2 regions of the Rhodopseudomonas sp. BR0G17 genome follow, and region 1 is predicted to be linked to the other one. Evidence: predicted binding sites of a transcription regulator. Region 1 holds the regulator's gene; the other holds the start of a gene.
The links. Region 1 encodes PhoB, which activates phosphate uptake and scavenging genes when phosphate is short. Its sites were predicted from a motif close to TGTCATNNANCTGTCAT; they were not measured.

Region 1 (7,979 bases):
TGCGCGATTTCGGCCCTGGTATCGCGCCCGAACATCTGCCGCGACTGACCGAAAGGTTCTACCGCGTGGACGTCGGCGACAGCCGTTCTCAGGGTGGTACGGGGTTAGGATTATCGCTGGTGAAACATATTGTTAACCGTCACCGCGGCCGCCTGCTGATCGAAAGCGTGCTGAAAAAGGGTGCGACTTTCACCGTCTGTTTCCCTCAGGGAAAGCCCCAGGTCTGAGTCGAATAATCATTCGATTTCAGGCGCTTAGTGCAGTCACATGACTGTCATCAAACCCTCATAAAAGGTCAACCGACCGCTCGTAGACGGGCGGGGTAAGCGCAGTCGGGCGCGCTGAGCGCTTCGCTTACAGATGGAGACCTTCCCCATGAATTTCATCAAGGCAATCGTCGCGGCCGGTCTGGTTGCGGCGTCGACCTCGGCCTTCGCCGCCGACATCACCGGCGCTGGCGCCACCTTCCCGTACCCCGTCTACTCGAAGTGGGCCGATGCCTATAAGAAGGACACCGGCAACGGTCTGAACTATCAGTCGATCGGTTCGGGCGCCGGCATCAAGCAGATCATTGCCAAGACCGTGACCTTCGGCGCCACAGACGCGCCGCTGAAGCCGGAACAGCTCGATAAGGAAGGCCTGGTGCAGTGGCCGATGGTGATGGGCGCCATCGTGCCGGTCGTGAACCTCGAAGGCGTGAAGCCGGGTGAGATGGTGCTCGACGGCGAGACCCTGGCCAACATCTACATCGGCAAGATCACCAAGTGGGACGACCCGGCGATCAAGAAGCTGAACCCGAAGGTCAGCCTGCCGAGCGATGCGATCACCGTGGTTCGCCGCTCCGACGGTTCGGGCACCACCTTCAACTTCACCGACTACCTGTCCAAGGTCAGCGCTGACTGGAAGACCAAGGTTGGTTCGGGCACCGCGGTCGAGTGGCCGGTCGGCGTCGGCGCCAAGGGCAACGAAGGCGTTGCCGGCAACGTCGGTCAGACCAAGAATTCGATCGGTTACGTCGAATACGCCTACGCCAAGCAGAACAAGCTGACCTACACCGGTCTGGTGAACAGCGCCGGCAAGACCGTGCAGCCGACCATCGCGGCCTTCCAGGCTGCGGCCTCGAACGCCGACTGGGCCAAGGCTCCGGGCTACTACCTGATCCTGACCAACCAGCCGGGCGAAGCCTCGTGGCCGATCACCGCCGCGACCTTCATCCTGATGCACAAGGAGCCGGTCGATAAGGCGGCGTCCGCCGAAGCCGTCAAGTTCTTCAAGTGGGCGTTCGAGAAGGGCGCCAAGGCTGCCGAAGAGCTCGACTACATCCCGATGCCGGAACCGGTCGTCAAGCTGATCGAGAAGACCTGGGCCTCGGACATCAAGAGCTGATAGTCTGAAGTTTGGCTGCGATCCGGATCCGTCCGGGTCGCAGTCCGACGTTCACGCGAACGGCGGACTCCGAGGCTCATACGCTCGGGCTCCGGCTTTGCACCGCAGTCGGTGCTGGCGCGACCTTCGATCGCGCATCCGGTTTTCAATTCAGATCTCCAGCCGCGAGGCGCGGTTTCGGCCCTGCAGTAGGCATGAGGAGAGTTAGCGTGGCGGACATGGCGGTTGAGACGACCGGGTTGCAGACGGCTGCCGGACCTTACGATCGGGCCAAGGCCCTGAGTGCCTTCAAGCTCGGCGACAAGACTTTCTATTGGACGACGCGCGCCTGCGCGATTTCGGTGCTGCTGATCCTCGGCGGCATCATCATCTCGCTAATCGTCGGTGCCTTACCGGCGATCCGCGAATTCGGCTTCTCGTTCCTCACCACTTCGCGCTGGGCGCCGGCCAATGACCCGCCCGTCCTCGGCGCGCTCGGCCCGATCTACGGCACGCTGGTGACGTCGCTGATCGCGATGATGATCGCGATCCCGGTCGGTCTCGGCATCGCGATCTTCCTTACCGAGCTGTGCCCGATGTGGCTGCGCCGCCCGATCGGCCTCGCCATCGAGCTGCTCGCCGGAATCCCGTCGATCATCTACGGCATGTGGGGCTTCTTCGTGCTCGGCCCGTTCCTGGCCTATCACTTCCAGCCGGCGATGATCGCGCTGTTCGAGGGCGTGCCGGTGCTCGGCGATATCTTCGCCGGTCCGCCGTCCTATCTCAGCCTGTTCAACGCCTCGCTGATCCTCGCCATCATGGTGCTGCCGTTCATCACCGCGATCTCGGTCGACGTCTTCAAGACCGTGCCGCCGGTGCTGAAGGAAGCCGCCTACGGCGTCGGCTGCACCACCTGGGAAGTCGTCCGCAGCGTCGTGATCCCCTACACCCGGGTCGGTGTGATCGGCGGCGTGATGCTGGCGCTCGGACGCGCGCTCGGCGAGACCATGGCGGTCACCTTCATCATCGGCAACTCGTTCCGGATCACCGGCTCGATCTTCTCGCCCGGCACCACGATCTCGGCGGCGATCGCCTCCGAATTCGCCGAGAGCGATGGCCTGCATCAGTCCGGCCTGATCCTGCTCGGCCTCCTGCTGTTCATTCTGACCTTCCTGGTGCTGGCGGCCGCCCGGCTGCTGCTGCTGCGGCTCGAACTGAAGGCGGGCAAGTAAGATGTCGCCGATCCATCTCGACAACCCGATCTACAAGCGGCGTCACCGCAACGACCTGGTGATCAAGGTGCTGTGCTCGGCGGCGGCGCTGTTCGGCGTCACCTGGCTGGCGCTGATCCTGTTCACGCTGTTCTGGAACGGCCTCGCCGGTCTCAACTTCGAAATATTCACCCAGAATACCCCGCCGCCGGGCTCGAATGAGGGCGGCCTGCTCAACGCCATCGTCGGCTCGATCATCATGACGATCCTCGGCGTCGGCATCGGCGCGCCGCTCGGACTATTCGCCGGCACGTACCTCGCCGAGTACGGCAAATACGACAAGCTCACCTCGGTGATCCGCTTCATCAACGACATCCTGCTCAGCGCGCCGTCGATCATCATCGGCCTGTTCATCTATGGCGCGGTGGTGGTGACGATGGGCCGGTTCTCGGCGCTCGCCGGCGCGCTGGCGCTGGCGGTGATCGTGATCCCGGTGGTGGTGCGCACCACCGAAGACATGCTGCTGCTGGTGCCGAGCTCGCTGCGCGAAGCCGCCTCGGCGCTCGGCCTGCCGCGCTCGCTGGTGATCCGCCGGATCGCCTATCGCGCCGCCCGTGCCGGTCTGATCACCGGCATCCTGCTGGCGACCGCCCGTGTCGCCGGTGAGACCGCGCCGCTGCTGTTCACCGCGCTCAGCAACCAGTTCTTCAGCCTGGATCTGACCAAGACGATGGCCAACCTGCCGGTGACCATCAACAACTTCGTCCAGAGCCCCTACGCTTACTGGAAGCAGCTCGCTTGGACCGGCGCGCTGCTGATCACCCTGACCGTGCTTGCCCTGAACATTGGCGCGCGCATCATCGGCGCCGAGAGGACCACGAAATGACCGAGATCTCGATCGCCACCAGCGTTCCGTCCGCGATGCCGCCGATCGGCGCCCAGCCGGACGGCCCGGCCAAGGTGACCGTGCGCGACCTCAATTTCTACTACGGTCAGAACCATGCGCTGAAGCACATCAACCTGGCGCTCGCCACCAACCGCGTCACCGCGTTCATCGGTCCGTCGGGCTGCGGCAAGTCAACCCTGCTGCGCATCTTCAACCGGATGTACGATCTGTATCCGGGCCAGCGCGCCGAGGGGCAGGTGCTGCTCGACAACACCAACATTCTCGACCCCAAGCTCGACCTCAACCTGCTGCGCGCGCGGGTCGGCATGGTGTTCCAGAAGCCGACGCCGTTCCCGATGACGATCTATGAGAACATCGCGTTCGGCGTCCGCCTGTACGAGAAGATCTCGAAGTCGGAGATGGACGGCCGGGTCGAGAAGGCGCTGCGCGGCGCCGCACTGTGGAACGAAGTGAAGGACAAGCTCGGCGCTTCCGGTCTCAGCCTGTCGGGCGGTCAGCAGCAGCGTCTGTGCATCGCCCGCACCATCGCGGTGCGGCCGGAAGTGATCCTGTTCGACGAGCCGTGCTCGGCGCTCGATCCGATCTCCACCGCCAAGATCGAAGAGCTGATCGACGAGCTGAAGGAACAATACACCATCGCGATCGTGACCCATAACATGCAGCAGGCGGCGCGCGTGTCAGAGTCGACCGCCTTCATGTATCTCGGCGAGCTGATCGAATTCGGCCCGACCAACAAGATCTTCACCTCGCCGAGCGATCGGCGCACCCAGGATTACATCACCGGCCGGTTCGGCTGACGCGGCGGGCGAGGAGCACGGATATGGGATTCGAACACACCACCAAGGCGTTCGACGGCGACCTGCAGGAGCTGACCCGGCTGGTCGCGGAGATGGGCGGTTTGGCCGAGCGCCAGATCGTCGACTCGGTCGATGCGCTGATCCGGCGCGACGTCGCGCTGGCCTCGCGCGTGGTCGCGGCCGATGCCGAGATCGACCAGATGCAGCGGAATATCGAAGAGCGCGCGGTGTTGACCATCGCGCGGCGCCAGCCGATGGCGATCGATCTGCGCGAAATCGTCGGCGCGATGCGCGTCGCGACCGACCTCGAGCGGATCGGCGATCTGTCGAAGAACATCGCCAAGCGCGTCAACGCGATCGACAGCGACTTCCATCCGCTGAAGCTGATCCGCGGCCTCGAGCACATGACCGACCTCGTGCAGTCGCAGGTCAAGGCGGTGCTCGATGCCTATACGGCGCACGATCTGCCGGCCGCGATGGTGGTGTGGAACGGCGACGAGGAAGTCGACGCGATCTGCACCTCGCTGTTCCGCGAGCTGCTTACCTACATGATGGAAGATCCGCGCAACATCTCGTTCTGCATTCACCTGATGTTCTGCGCCAAGAACATCGAGCGGATCGGCGATCACGCGACCAACATCGCCGAGACGGTGTTCTACATGATCGAAGGTCAGCAGATCATGGACAAGCGTCCGAAGGGCGACATGACCACCTTCGCCAACGCGACGCCCGGTAACTGACGCTGCTCTGGCCGCCGGCCCGCCGGGCCGGCAGTCATGGGACGGATCGAGACGACACTGAGACGAGGACGACAATGGCTGCGCGCATTCTGGTAGTTGAAGACGAGGAAGCGCTGACGACGCTGCTGCGATACAATCTGGAATCCGAAGGTTACGAGGTCGAGACGGTGGCGCGCGGCGATGACGCCGACACCCGGATGAAGGAGCGGATTCCCGACCTGGTCGTTCTGGACTGGATGCTGCCGGGCCTGTCCGGCATCGAGCTGTGCCGCCGGCTGCGGGCGCGTCCGGAAACCAAGCAACTGCCGATCATCATGCTGACGGCGCGTGGCGAAGAAAGCGAGCGGGTCCGTGGGCTCGCGACCGGCGCCGACGATTACATCGTCAAGCCGTTCTCGGTGCCGGAGCTGCTGGCCCGGGTGAAGGGCCTGCTGCGCCGCGCGGCGCCGGAGCGTCTCGCCACCGTGCTGGCGTACGGTGATCTCGAACTCGACCGCGACAAGCGCCGGGTGGCGCGCTCCGGCCGGCCGATCGATCTCGGTCCAACCGAGTATCGCCTGCTCGAATTCTTCCTTGAGCACCCGGGCCGGGTGTTCAGCCGCGAGCAGCTGCTCGACGGCGTTTGGGGCCGCGACATCTACATCGATGAGCGTACCGTCGACGTGCACATCGGCCGCCTGCGCAAGCTGCTCAATATCGGTCGCGAGCAGGACCCGATCCGCACTGTTCGCGGTGCCGGCTACGCCCTCGACGATCGCTTCGCCAAGGTCGAAGGCAGCCCGTCGTAGTTGTTAGCAGGTTTGCGACGTCGGTGAGCAAAGCGAGCGTGCCCACCAAGACACTCGTTCAAACCACGATGACCGCGAGCGTGATTTAGCGACACGTGGCAACGACGCGATGGCGGCGTTTGTCGACTCTATCGCTTTTGCAATCGTTCAGCCGCGGCCTCAGCCCAACATAGCAGCGTCATCCTCCGCGAAGGCGGAGGATCCCGTATTGCAGTGAGTGGGTGGGAAGTAACGGACGCTCTGGGATACTGGGTCGCCCGCTTTCGCGGGCGATGACAGTTTGGCGGGATGGCCAACCCTGCGCTGCGCGAGCGCGGATTGCCGCGGCCTTGGGCTGGCGGCGTCAGTCTAGCGGGTGGTCTTGGGAGCTGCGCGTCGGCGATCGCCGACCGGCTGATAGGCGATGCGCGAGTGATGCGCGCAGTAGGGCAGGCCCGGCAGCGACTTGCCGCCGCAGAAGAAGAATTCCGGGCTCGACGGATCGCCGACCGGCCAGTGGCAGGTGGCTTCGTTGAGTTCCAGCAGCGACAGCCGCTGGTTCATCGGAACCACGTTGTCGAAGGCGATCGGATCTGGCTCGGCTTCCACTTCGAAAGCGTGCGCCAGTGCGGTGTTGCCGCGCGCCACCGGCCGGGTCACCCTCATCATCTGCTGCACCGGGCGCGCCTTGCGCGGCCGCGGCGCTGCCGACGTGGGGCTCTTGGCCCGGCCCGACAGGCCGAGGCGGTGGACCTTGCCGATCACGGCATTGCGGGTGACGTTGCCAAGCTCGGCGGCAATTTGACTCGCCGACAGCCCGCCCTCCCACAATTTCTTCAACTGCTCGACGCGCTCGTCGGTCCAGGTCAATGCCGTCATAGTTCTATCCCTTCCTGCCGCGGGCGCCGAAGGGCGGCGCGGAACCGCGGCTGTGAGGTCGTCAAAATCTCAGCTGTCAGAATCCCTTAGCGCTCGCCGGACGACCCTTGCCGCCCCGGCGTTACGCCTCATCCGAGAACTCGAAATGGATTACAAACCGCGCACGAGATGTCGTACCCGACAGTCAAAAGGCTACAATATGCCGTGACTCACGCGCAAGAGTCCGACCCGGTGCGTCCACACCTTCTCCTGTGAGTGAGTCCGCGAAGCCACAACAAACAGCGCGAGTGCTGCTTTCTGGCAGCACTTCGTCGAAGCTCCGTGTTGACAGTGAGTTCGACGCTTCTAGAATAATCCCACGTGCCGCCTGGAAAGGCGGCACGTTTCGTTTCCGGGGTACGTTGTCCCAGACTGCGTTCGTGTCATGCGCGTGACGCGGCCGGCCGGCGGCCCGCTATTTTCCGATCGGATCGGCCATGTCTCAGAGCGCTTCAACGTCCCATCTCCTCCCGGTTTTCGCCAGAGCGGATGTCGCGTTCGAGCGCGGCGAAGGTGTCTGGCTGCACGGAACTGATGGCGAGCGCTACCTCGACTTCACCAGCGGCGTCGCCGTCAACGCGCTCGGCCATTGCCATCCGCATCTGGTCGAAGCCTTGCAGGAGCAGGCGACCAAACTGTGGCATATGTCCAACCTGTTCAAGAGCCCGGACGGCGAGAAGCTGGCGGCGCGGCTGTGCGAACAGAGCTTTGCCGACAAGGTGTTCTTCTGCAATTCGGGTGCTGAAGCGGTCGAGTGCGCGCTGAAGATGGCGCGGCACTATCACTTCTCCAAGGGCGAGCCCGAGCGCACCCGGGTGATTACTTTCGAAGGCGCGTTTCACGGCCGCACGCTCGGCACGCTCGCCGCCACCGGCTCGGCAAAGTACCTGGAAGGCTACGGCAAGCCGCTCGACGGTTTCGATCAGTTGCCGCTCGGTGACCTCGATGCGGTCAAGGCCGCGATCGGTCCGAATACCGCCGCGATCCTGATCGAGCCGCTGCAGGGCGAGGGCGGCGTGCGCTCGCCGGAGCTGGCGTTCTTCCGCGGCCTGCGCGAGCTGTGCGACGCGCACGGCCTGCTGCTGATCTTCGACGAAGTCCAGACCGGCATGGGCCGCACCGGCGAACTGTTCGCCTATAAGCGGGTCGGCGTCGCGCCGGATTTGATGTCGCTGGCCAAAGCACTCGGCGGCGGCTTCCCGATCGGCGCCTGCCTGTCGACCGCCGAGGCGGCGAAGGGCATGGCGCCGGGCGCGCACGGCTCGACCTTCGGC
Region 2 (7,979 bases), on a different contig from region 1:
ACCCAGGCCCGCACCGAGGACATCGAGCAGCAGATCCGCGCGCTGGCGACCCGCGAGGCCGGCATCCGCGCCGACATCGCCGAGATCGACAAGACGATCCAGCGCTACATCGCCGACATGAACGCCGAAGAGTTCGGCCTGAAAGCCACGCCGAACAATTCCGGCCGCCCCGGCGCCGGCCCCCGCTACGAATTCGCCAGGAAGCAGCGCCAGGCTTTCCAGGCGCAGCGCGCCGAGCGTGAAGCTGAGATCGCCCAGCTCCACGTCCGCCGCGACGACCTCCGCGCCGCTCAGGCCAAGATTACCGCGGACGCGCTCGGCGCCCGCGAGCAGGAGCGCGGGGCGATCAAGGCGCGCGCCGATGCGCTGCAGCAGCGGATCGATGCGGCCCGCGCCGACCTGAAGCAGTTCGAAATCGACAAGGCCGCAAGCGTCGCCGACTTCCGCAAGAAGGTGATGGCAGACTCCTACTACCAGGAGAAGAAAGACAAATTCGATCCGCTGACTCGGATCGCGGCGTATCAGGAACTGAAGAACGACCCGCGTGACGGCGCCACCATGACGCTGTTCTCGTGGATGACCCGCTGCTTCATCATTTTCCTGGAAATCGTTCCGGTGGTTGCGAAAATCTTCTTCTCGCCGCCGAGCGTTTACGCCGCGAAGATTCAGGCTCAGGTCGAACGCGCGCGGCAGCGGATCGAGAACAACGAAGACCTCGAAGACGAAGCGCCGAAGCCCGCTCCCGCAGCCGCGGTGGCCGCGGTCGTCCAGCCAGCGGCGCCCGCTCCCGTCGCATCCGTGCAGCCACCAGCACAACCACCGAAACCACAACCGGTGACCCAAGAGCCAGTGCGCGCCGAAGAACCGCGCACTGCACCGCAGCGCCCTGCGGAGCGCCCGCGCAGCTTCGAGCATGCGTCCTATGATGACGAAGCCGAGTACGAGGAGATGCGCCGCCGCGACGATCACCGCGCCTACGAATGGCGGCGCTACGGCGGTCGCGACAGCGATGGCGGCTATGACGAGTACGATCCGCGCGAGGTCGAACGCCGCGAGTTCGCTCGCCGCCACGACTACGACCGCTATGACGACCGGCCGCGCCGCGCCACCGCTCGGCGTGCCCAGCCGCAATTCGTCGCACGCGACTATGCGGTCCGCGACTATGGCGGCCGCGACTTCGCAGAACCGGACTACGAAGCCAGCGACCTCGACGTTCGCAATCTGATCATGCCGCGGCGCGGCTCGGCGCGGCGCGAGGCCTACGCGGTCGAGCCGGCCGCGCGGGTTCGCGTCTCCGTCGATGACCGCGCGATGGCCCGGAGCGCTGCCCTGGAGCCGGCCGCCGAACGCAGCCTGCGCTGGCCGGACGGCATCCCGGTCGACGACCTCAACACCCGCGAACTGGTTCGCCAGGTGCTGGCCGATGCCGGCTCCGCCGCCCGCGCCGAACCAATGCGCAGCGAAGCGGCGCCAGCCGAGACGCCGCGCGTCGAAGCCCTGCGCCCGGTCGAGGCGTCCCCCCCCGAGCCCGTTCCCAGCGAGCCGGCCGCCGTCGAGCCCGCGACGCCCGTTCCTACCGCGGCTGAGCCTGCTTCCGCAGAGCCTGTCGACGTCGCGGTGGCCGAACCGGCGGCCTCGATCCCGGCCGCAGAGCCGGCCACGACGGTTGCCGAAGCGCCGACCGTACCGCCGCAGGCGCTGGAGCCGGATGTCATGCCGAACGTGCTGGCGCGCGCGCGACCCGCTCCAATGGAGCAGCCGACGCCTTCGCCCCAGGCGGCCATCCTGAGCGACGCCGGGACGGCAAGCACTGACCACGCCGAGGCGATCGGACCGCTGCCGAAATACAATGCCGACGTCGAGAAGCTGATGACCGAGGCGGTCGAGCAGTCCCGCCCGCGCAAGAAGGCGTCGCATCCCAAGCGAGAGCACCACGCCGAGGGCGACGCCGAACTGCCGCTGGAGCACACCGCCCGGCCGGAGACGCCCCCGCAGGCGTAGCGCCAGCGGGCTCAGAACCAACCAAACGCAAAACCGCCGCGCGGCTCAGCCGCGCGGCGGTTTTTGTTTTCTGACAGCGCTCTTCCGAGGCCCGCGAGCAGAAGACCAGCGCCCTTTGCGGCGCTTGCTTTTCCCTCTGCCCTCGCCTCGCCGTTACAGCGAGCGTTTGAACAGGTGCCCGATCTCGCCGACGACGCCGCGGCGGAAGGTCAGCACGCAGGCGACGAAGATCACGCCCTGGATCACCGTGACCCATTGGCCGAAGCCGGCAAGGTATTGCTGCATGGCGATGATCACGAAGGCGCCGACCACCGGGCCGAACACCGTCCCGAGGCCGCCGACCAGCGTCATCAGCACGATTTCGCCGGACATCGACCAGTGCACGTCGGTCAGCGAGGCGTTCTGCGCCACGAACACTTTCAGCGCGCCGGCAAAGCCCGCGAGCGTGCCCGACAGGATGAACGCCAGCAGCTTGTACTGGTCGGTCTTGTAGCCGAGCGAGATCGCCCGCGGCTCGTTCTCGCGGATCGCCTTCAGCACTTCGCCGAACGGCGAGTTGATCGCGCGGTAGATGATCAGGAAGCCGAGCAGGAAGCCCGCCAGCACCACGAAATACAGCGTGGTGGCGTTCGACAGGTCGATGAAGCCGAACAGCTTGCCCTGCGGAATGCCCTGGATGCCGTCTTCGCCATGGGTGAACGGCGCCTGCAGATAGATGAAGTACAACAGCTGCGACAGCGCCAGTGTGATCATCGCAAAATAGATGCCCTGGCGGCGGATCGCGATCAGCCCGGTCACCACAGCCAGCGCGAACGCTGCCCCGGTGCCGGCGATGATCGCCAGTTCTGGCGGCAGTCCCCACACCTTCAGCGCATGGCCGCTGACGTAGCCGGCGGTGCCGAGAAACATCGCGTGGCCGAACGACAGCAGGCCGCCATAGCCGATCAGCAGATTGAAGGCGCAGGCGAGCAGCGCGAAGCACAGCCCCTGCATCACGAAGAACGGATAGACGCCGGTGAACGGCACCACGACCAGCAGCGCGGTCATGACGCCGAACGCGATCATCTCGTCGCGCACTGGGCGGCGGGTCGTGGTCGGGACGGAATTCTGCGTAATCGTGGTCATGTCAGGTTGCCCGTCCAGTCAGGCCCGAGGGTTTCACCAGCAGCACCAGCACCATCAGCACGAACACCACGGTGTTGGAGGCCTCGGGGTAGAAGTATTTGGTCAAGCCCTCGATCACGCCGAGGGTAAAGCCGGTGATGATCGAGCCCATGATCGAGCCCATGCCGCCGATCACCACCACCGCGAACACCACGATGATCAGATCGGCGCCCATCAGCGGCCGGACCTGGTTGATCGGCGCCGACAGCACGCCGGCGAGCGCCGCCAGCCCGACGCCGAGGCCGTAGGTCAGCGTGATCATCCGCGGCACGTTGATGCCGAACGCCCGCACCAGGGTCGGGTTCTCGGTGGCGGCGCGCAAATAGGCGCCGAGCCGTGTGCGCTCGATCAGGAACCAGGTGAGCAGGCACACCACCAGCGAGAACACCACCACCCAGCCGCGATACACCGGCAGGTACATGAAGCCGAGATTGATCGCGCCGCGCAGCTGTTCGGGGATCGCGTAAGGCAGGCCGGACGATCCGAAATAGTTCTGGAACACGCCCTGGATGATCAGCGCGACGCCGAAGGTCAGCAGCAGGCCGTAGAGGTGATCGAGCCCCGACAGCCATTGCAGCAGCGTGCGCTCCATCACCATGCCGAACAGGCCGACGATGATCGGCGACAGAATCAGCGCCCACCAATAGTTCAGGCCGAGCAGGTTGAGCAGGAAATACGCGCAGAACGCGCCCATCATGTACAACGCGCCGTGCGCGAAGTTGATGATGTTGAGCATGCCGAAGATCACGGCGAGGCCGAGGCTGAGCAGCGCATAGAACGAGCCGTTGATCAGGCCGACCAGAAGCTGCGCCAACAGAGCGGGGACGTTGATATCCATCTTGCTCTCAGTCTTTCGTGGAGGTCACCGGTCCCGCCGTCAGACGCCGAGATAGGTGTGAAGCTTGTCCATGTTGGCTTCGAGCTCGGAATTGGCGAAGCCGTCGATGATCTTGCCGTGCTCGACCACGTAGTAGCGATCGGCCACCGTGGCGGCGAAGCGGAAGTTCTGCTCAACCAAAAGAATGGTGAAGCCCTGCTTCTTGAGCCGCGCGATGGTGTGGCCGATCTGCTGGATGATCACCGGCGCCAGACCTTCGGTCGGCTCGTCCAGCATCAGGAACCGCGCCCCGGTGCGCAGGATGCGGGCGATCGCCAGCATCTGCTGTTCGCCGCCCGAGAGCTTGGTGCCCTGGCTCTTCAGCCGCTCGCGCAGGTTCGGGAACAGTTCGAAGATCTGATCGAGCGACAACCCGCCGGGGCGAACCTGCGGCGGCAGCATCAGGTTTTCGCGGACGTCGAGGCTGGCGAAGATGCCGCGCTCCTCGGGACAGAACGCGATGCCGCGGCGGGCGATCTTGTCCGACGACGCCCGGCTGATGTCGGTGCCGTCGAACGTGACGGTGCCGCTGCGCTTGCCGACGATCCCCATCACCGCCTTCAGCGTGGTGGTCTTGCCGGCGCCGTTGCGGCCGAGCAGCGTCACCACCTCGCCTTCGCGGACGTCGAAATTCATGCCGTGCAGAATGTGGGACTCGCCGTACCACGCCTGCAGATCGCGCACGCTCAGCATCGCTGCGCCGGCAGCCGACGATGCGGGCCGTTCCATTGTGGTCGCCTCAACCATGACCCGCTCCGAGATAGGCTTCCTTGACCCGCTGATCCTGGGTCAGGTCGGTGTAGTTGCCTTCCGCCAGCACCTGGCCGCGGGTCAGCACGGTGATGACGTCCGACAGGTTGGCGACCACGCTCAAATTGTGCTCGACCATCAGGATCGTGTACTTGGCCGAGATCCGCTTGATCAGCGCCGCGATCTTGTCGATGTCCTCGTGCCCCATGCCGGCCATCGGCTCGTCGAGCAGCATCATCTCGGGATCGAGCGCCAGCGTGGTGGCGATCTCCAGCGCGCGCTTGCGGCCGTAAGCCATCTCGACCGCAGGCGTGTCGGCGAACTCGCTCAGCCCGACGTCATCGAGCAGTTCCCGCGCCCGGTGGTTGTACTTGTCGAGCACGCTCTTGGAGCGCCAGAAATCGAACGACGACCCGTGCTGCCGCTGCAGCGCGACCCGGACGTTCTCGAGCGCGGTCAGATGCGGGAACACCGCCGAGATCTGGAAGGAACGCACCAGCCCGAGCCGCGCCACGTCGGCCGGCGCCATCGCGGTGATGTCCTGCCCGTTGTACAGGATCTGCCCGGCGGACGGCCGCAGGAACTTGGTGAGCAGATTGAAGCACGTGGTCTTGCCGGCCCCGTTCGGACCGATCAGTGCATGAATGTGACCACGGCGGACCCGCAGGTTGACGTCCCGCACGGCAAAGAAGCCGGCGAATTCCTTCGTCAATCCGTTGGTTTCGAGGATGATATCATCGGCCAAGCAACTTCCCCCCATCGAACGCATGCGGTGCCGGCGCAGACGTCCGATGTCTTCTTTTTTGGAGCCGGTGCTCGGAGCGCCGTTGGCGCCCGGCCCGTCTTTCTGGCCCGACTATGCCGCTATTCGCGAGCCTTGTGCAAGATGCAAAGCTGGGCAGCGTTTGCGGCCGGTCGGTTTTGGGGAAACTCCTCCGCGCGGCGGAGCGGTGATCAGTATTAGCCAAACGCCTCGGCATAGGCTTCCGGGCGGAAGCCGACCAGCAGCTTGTGGCCGTGCTCCAGCACCGGACGCTTGATCATGGATGGCTGTGCCAGCATCAGCGCGATCGCCTTAGCTTCGGTCACCCCCTCTTTGTCGGCCTCGGGCAGCTTGCGGAAGGTGGTGCCGGCGCGGTTGAGCAGCGTCTTCCAGCCGGCCTGCTTCGCCCAGCGCTCGAGATGCTCCCGGTCGATGCCCGCGGTCTTGTAGTCGTGGAACGTGTAGCTGACGCCGTGGCCATCGAGCCAGGTCCGCGCCTTCTTCATCATGTCGCAATTCTTGATGCCATAGAGGGTGGTGGGCACGCGCAGGCTCCGCAAGATTGAAAGCAATCGACTCGCATTCAGGCCGCCCACCCCTCAGCCGTCAAGCGCGATGGCCGCGCTGTGCATGAACCCGCGAAAGAAGCTGGGAAGAAAGTCTGAGGCTGCGGAACGGCGCCTGTCACATCGGTTTCATCCAGCGATCCTAGAGCGGGTGGAATGCGGTTCTCCACGCCGCCCAAACCCGTGAGATGCCTGCGATGTCGACCGAAATCCTCCGCCTCAAGCACAAGCTCGACACGCTGATCACGGAGATCGACGAGGGCAGCCGCGAGCGGCTGGCCGGCTGGGTGGATCAGATCCACCGTCCCGGCTTCGGCCCCAGCGCCGCCAACCTCGCCCACTATCTGGCGCTACGTCACCACGATCTGCGCCCGCTGCAGCACGCCCTGATGGCGCTGGGGCTGTCGTCGCTCGGCCGGCTCGAAAGTCGGGTGATGCCGACGCTGCTCGCGGTGCGCGCCACCCTGGCGGCGCTGGCGGGCGAGCCGGAAATGCTGCGGCCGTCGTCGAAGCAGTTCTTCGCCGGCGATCACGATCTCGCTAGCCGCAGCGCCGAGCTGTTCGGACCGCTGTCGGGCGCCCGCCACTCCGCCCTGCTGGTCACCTGCCCGTCCGAAGCCGCCGACGATCCGACCTTCATGCTGCGGCTCGCCGAGCGCGGCGTCGAGGCGGTGCGGATCAACTGCGCCCACGACGATGCAGCCGCCTGGCAGCGGATGATCAATCACCTCCACGTCGCCGAGGAGGCCACCGGGCGACGGATGAAGGTGCTGATGGATATTGCCGGGCCGAAGATCCGCACCGGCGCCGCGCGCACGCCCGACGGCCGCGACCGCATCGTCACCGGCGACCTGGTGGCGATCGTGGCGCAGGGCGAATTCGAGCGGATCGATCTCGACGACGAGCATTTCGCAGTGGAATGCACCCTGCCCGATCCGCTGACCCGCGCCGCCGTCGGCGCCCGGGTGTTCGTCGATGACGGCAAGCTGTGCGTCCGCATCGAGCGGAAGACCGCCTGGGGTTTGCTCGGCCGCGTCACCGCCACGGCCGACACCGGCTTCCGGCTGAAGCCGGAGAAAGGCCTGAACTTCCCGGATACGCCGCTCGACATCCCGGCGCTCACCGCCAAGGACCGCGCCGACCTTGATTTCGTCGCCGCCCATGCCGACGGTGTCGAGTTCTCGTTCGTGCAGTCGGTCGGCGACGTGAAGATGCTGCAGGCCGCGCTCGCCGAACGCCGGCCCGACGACTGGCACAAGCTGTCGCTGGTGTTGAAGATCGAGACGCCGGATGCGGTCGCACACCTGCCGGACATCCTGGTGCAGGCCGCCGGCCGCCAGCCGACCGCGGTGATGATCGCGCGCGGCGATCTGGCGGTCGAGATCGGCTTTGCCCGGCTCGCCGAAATGCAGGAAGAGATCCTGTGGATCGGCGAAGCCGCCCATGTCCCGGTGATCTGGGCCACCCAGGTGCTCGAACATCTGGTGAAGAAAGGCACGCCCTCGCGCGGCGAAATGACGGACGCCGCGATGGCGGCGCGCGCCGAATGCGTGATGCTGAACAAGGGCCCCTATCTGTTCAAGGCGATCACCGAGCTCGATACACTGCTCGGCCGGATGGCCGACCATCAGCACAAGAAGACGCCGCAGCTCCGGCGGCTGCGTAGTTGGGGGTAAGCGCAATTACTTTCGGTATCAACCTAAGGTTGACTCCATAACACCTTCGTTCACTCTATGTTCCCATACGGTGCAAAACCGCTGTGCCGGCCAGAGTGAGCGGAGGAAATCATGAGGCAGCAGACGGCTCGATTTGCAGCCGCGATCACCCTGCTGATGACCTTGGGCACGACGGCCGCGCC

Region 2: DY467_RS14940 (pyruvate kinase) is a predicted target of PhoB. The motif match lies at 6,238-6,254, and genes of this name have one in related genera.

Annotation. Positions count from the first base shown of each region.
Region 1 covers NZ_QUML01000028.1:1,401-9,379, reverse strand. Annotated here, with positions in the region: gene DY467_RS19130 (ATP-binding protein) at 1-227, shown strand, start outside; gene pstS (phosphate ABC transporter substrate-binding protein PstS) at 376-1,386, shown strand; gene pstC (phosphate ABC transporter permease subunit PstC) at 1,596-2,597, shown strand; gene pstA (phosphate ABC transporter permease PstA) at 2,599-3,462, shown strand; gene pstB (phosphate ABC transporter ATP-binding protein PstB) at 3,459-4,280, shown strand; gene phoU (phosphate signaling complex protein PhoU) at 4,304-5,020, shown strand; gene phoB (phosphate regulon transcriptional regulator PhoB) at 5,095-5,808, shown strand; gene DY467_RS19095 (GcrA family cell cycle regulator) at 6,157-6,666, opposite strand; gene DY467_RS19090 (aspartate aminotransferase family protein) at 7,143-7,979, shown strand, end outside.
Region 2 covers NZ_QUML01000017.1:95,298-103,276, forward strand. Annotated here, with positions in the region: gene DY467_RS14910 (DUF4407 domain-containing protein) at 1-2,001, shown strand, start outside; gene DY467_RS14915 (branched-chain amino acid ABC transporter permease) at 2,155-3,126, opposite strand; gene DY467_RS14920 (branched-chain amino acid ABC transporter permease) at 3,128-4,003, opposite strand; gene DY467_RS14925 (ABC transporter ATP-binding protein) at 4,043-4,789, opposite strand; gene DY467_RS14930 (ABC transporter ATP-binding protein) at 4,782-5,537, opposite strand; gene DY467_RS14935 (ArsC family reductase) at 5,753-6,100, opposite strand; gene DY467_RS14940 (pyruvate kinase) at 6,319-7,797, shown strand; gene DY467_RS14945 (hypothetical protein) at 7,909-7,979, shown strand, end outside.